2 regions of the Parasediminibacterium sp. HNIBRBA5674 genome follow, and region 1 is predicted to be linked to the other one. Evidence: riboswitches for the same ligand, from Rfam matches in the RefSeq annotation. Region 1 holds a riboswitch; the other holds the start of a gene.
What was found. Region 1 has a riboswitch for cobalamin ahead of ACT9TX_RS07070 (ribonucleoside-diphosphate reductase small subunit). Riboswitches for the same ligand answer to the same signal wherever they lie in the genome.
Positions count from the first base shown of each region.

Region 2: another riboswitch for cobalamin. It lies ahead of ACT9TX_RS00885 (TonB-dependent receptor plug domain-containing protein); the one in region 1 lies ahead of ACT9TX_RS07070 (ribonucleoside-diphosphate reductase small subunit).

Region 1 is NZ_JBQWIE010000010.1:83,620-87,838, reverse strand. It holds gene ACT9TX_RS07075 (ribonucleoside-diphosphate reductase subunit alpha) at 1-799, opposite strand, end outside; gene ACT9TX_RS07070 (ribonucleoside-diphosphate reductase small subunit) at 919-1,896, opposite strand; cobalamin riboswitch at 2,023-2,226, opposite strand; gene ACT9TX_RS07065 (PID-CTERM protein-sorting domain-containing protein) at 2,815-3,141, shown strand; gene ACT9TX_RS07060 (porin family protein) at 3,564-4,208, opposite strand.
Region 2 is NZ_JBQWIE010000001.1:222,064-226,282, reverse strand. It holds gene ACT9TX_RS00885 (TonB-dependent receptor plug domain-containing protein) at 1-1,926, opposite strand; cobalamin riboswitch at 2,044-2,251, opposite strand; gene ACT9TX_RS00880 (DUF983 domain-containing protein) at 2,541-2,999, opposite strand; gene ACT9TX_RS00875 (UDP-N-acetylmuramoyl-tripeptide--D-alanyl-D-alanine ligase) at 3,074-4,219, opposite strand, start outside.

The sequences.
Region 1 (4,219 bases):
TACCATTAGTACCACCAATATAACTACCTGTTGCTCTAATGTTATGGATAGCTAAACCAATACCGCCAGCACTTTGCGAGATTTTAGCTGTTTGTTTTAAAGTGTCGTAAATACCATCAATGCTGTCTTCTTTCATGGTCAATAAAAAGCAAGAACTCATTTGTGGTTTTGGTGTACCCGCATTAAATAGGGTAGGTGTAGCATGTGTAAACCAACGCTCACTCATTAGGTGATAGGTTTTAATCACGCTATCAATATCGTTTTTGTGAATACCTACAGCCACACGCATGTACATGTGCTGAGGACGTTCTACTATTTTACCATTTATTTTAAGCAAGTACGATTTTTCTAAGGTTTTAAAACCAAAATAATCAAACGCAAAGTCACGGTCGTAAATAACAGTACTATCTAGCAAATCAGCGTGCTCTTCAATTATTTGCATCACATCATCAGCAATCAACGGCAAATGCTTTCCAGTGGTAGCATCTACATAGTTGTAAAGCTTTCTCATCGTGTCAGAGAAGCTCTTCACGGTATTTTTATGTAGGTTACTTACAGCCACTCTCGATGCAAGAATCGCATAATCAGGGTGTGTAATAGTAAGCGATGCTGCTGTTTCAGCCGCTAGATTATCTAACTCGGTAGTAGCTACGCCTTCGTAAATACCTTCAATGGTTTTCTTCGCCACGTCTATTACGTTCACCATTGGGCTTAGGCCATAAGATAATTTTTCAAGTCTAGCTGTAACCTTATCAAACTTTACAGACTCTTTTTTGCCGTTTCTTTTTATTACAAACATGATGCGCTATATATTTATGATGTACTTGTTTTCTTCTTTTGTTTGCCAGCAGTAATACTACTATTGGGCTTTTGTTGTGTCACTCACTTCTACGTTCTGTTCGCTTTGCAGCAATAGACCTAGAAATCCTCATCAAGCGAAAATGCTTGGGTATCTTTTGTACCCATTACACCAGCTTTTTGATAATCACCCACACGCTTTTCAAAGAAATTGGTTTTGCCTTGCAGCGAAATCATTTCCATAAAGTCAAACGGATTTGTGGTGTTATAAATCGTTGGGTAACCTAATTCGCTCAACCATCTGTCTGCCACAAACTCAATGTATTGTTGCATAAGCGCAGCGTTCATACCTATTAAACCTACAGGCAATGCTTCGGTAATAAATTCTTTTTCAATGGCTACAGCATCGGTAATAATCTTAGTTACTTGCTCTGTAGATAATTTATTTTGCAACATTTTGTACAATAAACAAGCGAATTCGCAATGCAAGCCTTCATCACGGCTTATCAATTCATTACTAAATGTTAAGCCTGGCATTAAACCTCTCTTCTTCAACCAGAAGATTGAGCAAAAACTACCACTAAAGAAAATACCTTCTACAGCTGCAAAAGCCACCAAACGTTCAGCAAAACTGCCATTGTCTATCCAGCGCAAAGCCCATTCTGCTTTCTTTTTCACAGCAGCTATGGTATCAATCGCATGAAATAATTTGTATTTTTCTTCAGCGTTTTTAATGTAAGTATCTATCAGCAAAGCATAAGTTTCACTGTGAATATTTTCCATCATTATTTGAAAACCGTAAAAGCATCTTGCTTCCGGCAATTGCACTTCACTCATAAAGTTTACTGCCAAGTTCTCATTCACTATACCATCACTTGCAGCAAAAAACGCCAATACATGACTAATAAAATGACGTTCACCATCATTTAAACTTTCCCAATCTTTCATGTCGCTACCAAGGTCTATTTCCTCAGCCGTCCAAAAGCTAGCTTCGTGACGCTTATAATGCTCCCAAATGCTAGGGTAGTTAATTGGTAAAATAACAAAACGATCCTTGTTCTCTTTTAAAAGTACTTCCTCAGTTGCTTGCATTGTCATGGTACATTCAGATATTTAAAATTTTCAAATGTTGTACAGTTTTGCGCTGAAATTGTCCTGCAGATATTGCTTTTCTGCAAGAGATTATCAGAACATCACTCTTCACCCGAAAGTGTTGATTCGTTGTTGTTGGTTGTGAATTTGGCAGGTCTTCTGACTTCATCCGTTGTTTGAGCCTTCCCATTTTATTGCTAAAACAGTGGCGTAAGTAGTAAACAATTTTTTATAGGATTTTTACAGCTACGGGGATAGTTTAAGATTTTCACTTAATTCCCTTTTAATTCACGTACGATGGTAGTCATGCGTGCAACCAAATTCAACTGCAATCTAGCAGCTATTTTTTTGAAGATTGTAGTTTGTTATTAACCTGCTGTTGAAAACAATTTCTGAACAAAAATGAAATTTTAAATAAGGCTTATTGGGCTTGAATTTGCGCAAAAAGGGCTAAAAATAAAAAGGGTCTTTCCGTGGAAACGGAACGACCTCTAACGATTGCTTGCCATATGAAAAAGAGATGAAAATATTTTTTGTGGTGATTAGTTACTTATTTCACTAACACAATGTAAAAGTACACGGGTTAAAACAGTGGTAGAAACCCATTTTGTTCGCTTTTTATGATTTCCAAATGCAGTTTACTGGCTGTAATGCCTATGAGTAAAGGATTCTATTGTAAAAGTTTGATGATGGCCAGCAATTAAAAGACCTTTATTTTAATTGTCTTGTTAACACTTATTTAGCAAAAAGAAGGCTTTTGGGGCAAATAAAAAAGCACCAGAGTATGAGTATCAATATTTTATTTACTACCAGTGTTTGTATTGACAAGAACTAAATTATATTCGAATAATAGATATTGTGACTAGATGTTTCTAATTCATTTTATGTTAACCACAAACTTATTCGCTTCAAAATATTAACAACATGAAACTGATAATAAAAAATATCGTAGCTACCATTCGGCAACCACAATTTCTTAAAGCATTGAGCTGTATTATTTTTATAATGATAGCCATGCTACCAAGTTTACATGCACAAATTTCTGACCCAGGTAACGATTCAGGCGAAACTGTACCCATAGATGGCTGCCTAAGCTTACTAGTAGCAGCAGGTGTTGGTTATGTTGCTAAAAAAATCAAGGGTAGAAAAAATATATTATTTAATATGGATAAGATTGGAGCGATATTCTTAGTTCAATACCATGAGACTATTCACTATCATCCCTTACGCATAGTGCGGCAGGTTGAGTAGTTAGTGATTATACTATTATGTATTGTGGCATCTGAAATGCCTTTTATCTGTACTTCAACTTGCCCTTCGGAAAAAGTCCACAGATGTTCGGAACTTTAATAATCCTTTAGGAATTAAATGTTTGTAGCAGCATTCATGCGAATTTAATTCAACCCCTAATTGGGGTTGAATGTATTGTTTGATGACCATTTTGCTCCAAATATGTCACTCCGCTGGAGTGAAAACAAAGTTCCGAATAGCTATGGGAACAAGTTTAAGAGTAGCTAGTTAACCATTACAGATCTCAAACCCAAACAATAAATCTTTTTGGCGTTTCCACTTGTGGCGGGTAGGGCTTTTATTCATTAATCAGAAGGTTTGATACAGTAGATACATAAAAAAAGGATGCCCAATTGGGCATCCTTTTTTTTTGTAAGTAATAGTTAGAAACGTACCCCTACGCTAAAAGCAAAAACTTGATTTTTGTATTTTGGTACGGTACTGCTGCCATCACCATTGTTTTGTTGAAAATCAATATTGTAACGGGCAGAGAAAAAAACATCACTTGCACCAGCTTCAATACCTACTACACCACCAAAAATGTTCTTTTTTAGGTTGTTATTGTCTTCTTCAACTAGTTTTTGATAGCTGGTATTAGCACTTGTAAAGTTTGTTTTTGTAGATATTAAAAATGAATACTGCGGACCTACAACAATACCAAAGTTTTTACTAGGCGAAAATTTCGCAAGAATAGGTACTTCAATAAAATTGGTTGTTACATTATACTCATAGTTACCATTAACCACTGTGCTACCTGTTGTTTTATATCCTTTTTGAGAAAACTGAAGCTCTGGTTGAATGCTAAATCCATTTACAATAGGCAATTCCAAAAAAGCACCAGCATTAAAGCCTGGCTTTAGTTGCGTAGAATAGTTATTGTCATCAGTTTTAATAATATTAGCCAAGTTTAAACCAGCTCTTAACCCAAAATGCAAGCCATTGGTTTTTTCGGCAGTTTTTGTGTCTTGTGCCTTTACATTCACAATTGTTACAAACAGCATAGCAGCTGCGATGATTGTCTTTTTCATGTTCTATAGTT
Region 2 (4,219 bases), on a different contig from region 1:
TTACCAGTTTACTGTAACACCTACGTTAAACAATGCAGGTAAGGCATTGTAACCACGTACATCAAAAAACTGCTTGTTGGTAACATTCTGTGCATCGGCAAATACCTTTACAAGCTTATTTATTTCATATGATGCTGTTGCTGCCATTATAAAATAACCATCCAAGCCTACATCAGCTTTTGCGTAGCCACCAACATCTTTTCGGTCGCTTACATATTTACCCATAAGGCTTACATACAGCTTGGTTAAAGGTTGTACACCTACTGTTAAGTTGGCTACATGCTTTGGTCTACGTAGTAAATAATCATAAGTAACAGTGTCTTTATTGGTCACACGGTTTTGTGATGTTTCTTCACCTATTAGCAATGTGTAATTACCAGTAATAGTCAATTTTTCAACTGGCTTTACGGTTAGTTCGTACTCTAAACCATTTACTTGCTGCTTAATGTAATTAAAGTACTTAAACGTAATGTAGTTGTAGTCTATACCATTATCTATTTTACGATTAAAGTACACCAAACGTGTGTTTACATGTTTATTTTGGTATTGTACACCTGCCTCATAGTTGATAGATTCTTCAGGTAATAATTTAGCATTAATACTTAACTGATACAACCCTGGCGCTTTAAACCCAGTAGCCACACTACCAAAAACTCGCCAATGATCATTAAAGTTATAAGCTGGGTTAAAAGTGTACGTGTAGTTAAAATTATAGCGGCTATGCGTGTTCAATCTACCACCAAGTTCTACCGATAAATGCTTTTTAGCATCAATAAAACTTAACGATGCATACATACTTGTTTGGCTTACTGAAGTATCTCTAAAATTACTGTTGTAAGGACCAAATGATGATACACTTTTGTACTCATTGTTATAGCTACCATATCTATAATCTGCACCACTAAGTAAGTTAAAACCTGCACCTAGTTTTACATTGGTATACAACTCAGCAAATTGACTAGCGGCGTTATAATCGTTTAACGTAAACAAAGGTGCACCAGCCGTGTAGTTATCGTCGTACAAGCGTTTCAGCTTAGTATATTGATAATTACCTACAAGCGTTACCACATCATTTTTAAAGTTAAAACCTGCACCACTAATCGCACTTTTGTTATTAATAAAGTAGGCAGATTTATCAGCAAATACACCAGCATCAATATCAGATTTGTATTGGCTAAACATGGTAAATGCCTTAAAGCTTAGCTGCTTATTCGCTTGAAATTGGACTGTTGCATTAGCCACATTACCATCATAACCATCTTTATCAAAATTACCAGTACCAGTAGCATCATTAGCACTGCTAATACCGCTTGTTGTTAACTTGGCATAGCGAGCTGTATAGGTAAATTTATCTAGTTTACCATACACTTGCACATTGGCTTTGTAAGTATTAAAGCTACCAGCAGTTAATGTTGCTTTACCTTCAAAAGGCTTGGTAATATTGCTTTTCACAGTAATGATGTTTACCACACCAGCCACCGCATCGCTACCGTACAAGGTACTCTGTGCACCTTTACAAATTTCTATACGCTCTACATCGTTTATAGAAAACAAGTTCAAGTCATAGTCATTCGTAATAGTACTTGGTTCATTTACAGGTATACCATCTATGAGTATCAAGGTTCTACCAGCACTCGCACCACGCATGTACAAGGTTTGTACGCTACCAGTGTTGTTAAAAGCGCCATTAATTACTACGCCAGCTTGTTCGTTTAGCACTTGCGCTACCGATTTACCAGTGTTTTTTTCAATTTGTGCTTTGGTAATTACAGTTACTACTTTACCTGTAGTATTTTGTTTTTGCGCCACTTTGTTGGCGGTTACAATTACATCGTCTAGCTGTTTGGTAGCCAGCGTGTCTTGCTGTGCAAGCAATACCGTTGCACTTAGCAATGTTGTTGAAAGGAGCGTTAATTTTTTGCTCATTGTCTTTTAATTTTTAAAAGTGTAACAATGAGCTTTCAGGACAATAAAAAAACGGAGAAACATAAACGGCCATCTGCAGCTAGCCTTTTACATTCCATGCTTTTCACCCGAAAGCCGTGAATGATTTTGTAAAAGGCAGGTCTTCTGACTCAGCATTTCAACTTCACCTTCCCGTTATTAACAGTGGTTTTAATAGAAGTTGCCTCTTTCTAAGCCCCTCCTTTGGATGGGTTTGGGGAGGCTGCTTTACAGCTACGGGGATAGTTTTGGATTTTCACCAAATTCCCTTTTAATCTTTCAGTAAAATTTTTATGTAATCAGCAGTAGTATTACTATTTAGCTTTAGTTGTGTCACTCACTTGTACGGTTTGTACTTTTTGCAACTTTTATCAAAGCGTAGTAATTATTACCGGTCTCATTCTTTTACTTTCAAGAACCAAATACACTGCAAATGTGTAGGCTACTTACCTAATATACAAATAAGGTTTTCAACAAAGTGCTTTACTTTTTTAGAACGCTATATTTATCAGGCTCAAGTCTTTTATGCGAAAGCTGTTTATACCCAATAAAAAAGCCCCAAATCGGGGCTAATATTTTCAAATTATCTCATTTCATTACCAGTTATTCATATGTTCTTTTACCACACGTTCAGCATCTTTTGGCTTAGAGTTTTGCCAGTTAGCATCGTATTTTACAAACCAACTTAGCCACATACTTCTAGATAAGCGCATCAGCAAAGGCTGCATGGCTAGCATAATAAAAGAATTAATACCAAGCCACCAAAACAACCTATTATCATCAATAGAAACACCAATAAATACCCACCAAGCGATAAAGCTAGCAACAGAAAACGCAACAGTCAATGCATAACTTACATAAGCAGTACCGTAGTAAAAGCCCACTTCTATCTCGGTCAATTGCCCACAAGTAGGGCAATGCTCGTTCATCTTAGTATTGTTCTTAAAGTCATACGCGTTTTTTGTAGTAAACAAGTAGCCTTCTCTACAACGTGGACACTTGTTTTGTAAAACGCTTAAAATGTAGTTGGGGGTATTTTTCAGTTGGTCTGCCATGGTGCTTATATTGGGCGCAAGGTAGCTACATTTAGGTTTTGTATTTGTAACATTAGTTGCTTAACTACTGTTACTTATTGCAAAATCTTTTCCATGGCCATACTTCTAGAGCCTTTAATTAATAGATAAACATCCTTAAAGCCTTGCTCAATAAACCAAATTTTCGCCTCAGAAGAATTATTAAAGAATGTAAAAGGATGCTCAATTTTACTAAAATCACCACCAACCAATACTACATTCGCCCATTTGTGTTGCTTAATAAGTTCAATAATAGCGGTATGTTCTGTAATGCTTTCTTCACCTAATTCCATCATACCACCAAGCATTAATACTTTGTTTGTTGATGGAAATTTTGCAAAGTTTTCTATTGCAGCCTTCATGCTAGTTGGGTTAGCGTTATAAGCATCTAGTATTATATGGTTACCATCTTTTTCTATCATCTGTGAGCGACTATTACTTGGTGCATAATTTTCTATTGCAGCTATAATCTTTTCGTCTGGCACGTTAAAATATTTACCAATAGCAACCGCACATAGCACATTTGGCAAATTATAATCACCTACAAGCTGAGTACTTATTGTAGCTTGCAAACCTTTAGTTACTGCAACTTTCAAGTAAGGTTCGCTTTGCAATGTAGTACCTATAATATCACCGTTACTAGTGCTGTAAGTATAACATTTGGCAATGCCTTTACTCATATCAAGCAAGTAATCGTAATCGTTAAATACAAACGCAAGACCATCATTTTCACGTATAAAATCGTACAGTTCACCTTTGCCCTTTCTTACACCTTCTACACCACCAAAGCCTTCAAGGTGTGCTTTACCACAATTGGTTATAAGACCATAGTTAGGCAAGGTATAAGTGCAATAGCCGGCTATTTCTTTTTGGTGATTTGCGCCCATTTCTATCACAGCCATTTCTGCATCTTTACCAATGCTTAATATAGTTAATGGCACACCAATATGATTGTTTAAGTTGCCTTGTGTAGTGTAGGTTTTATAATGCGTTGCTAACACTGTACTTACCAACTCTTTAGTAGTGGTTTTACCATTACTACCAGTAATAGCTATAAACGGTATGGTAAACTGTTGCCTATGGTATTTAGCCAAAGCCTGTAACGTAGTTAGTACATCTTCTACTAGTATTAATCTATCATTGGCATTATCTCCTACCTTTTCATTTATTACTGCATAAGCTGCACCAAGTTCTAAAGCTTT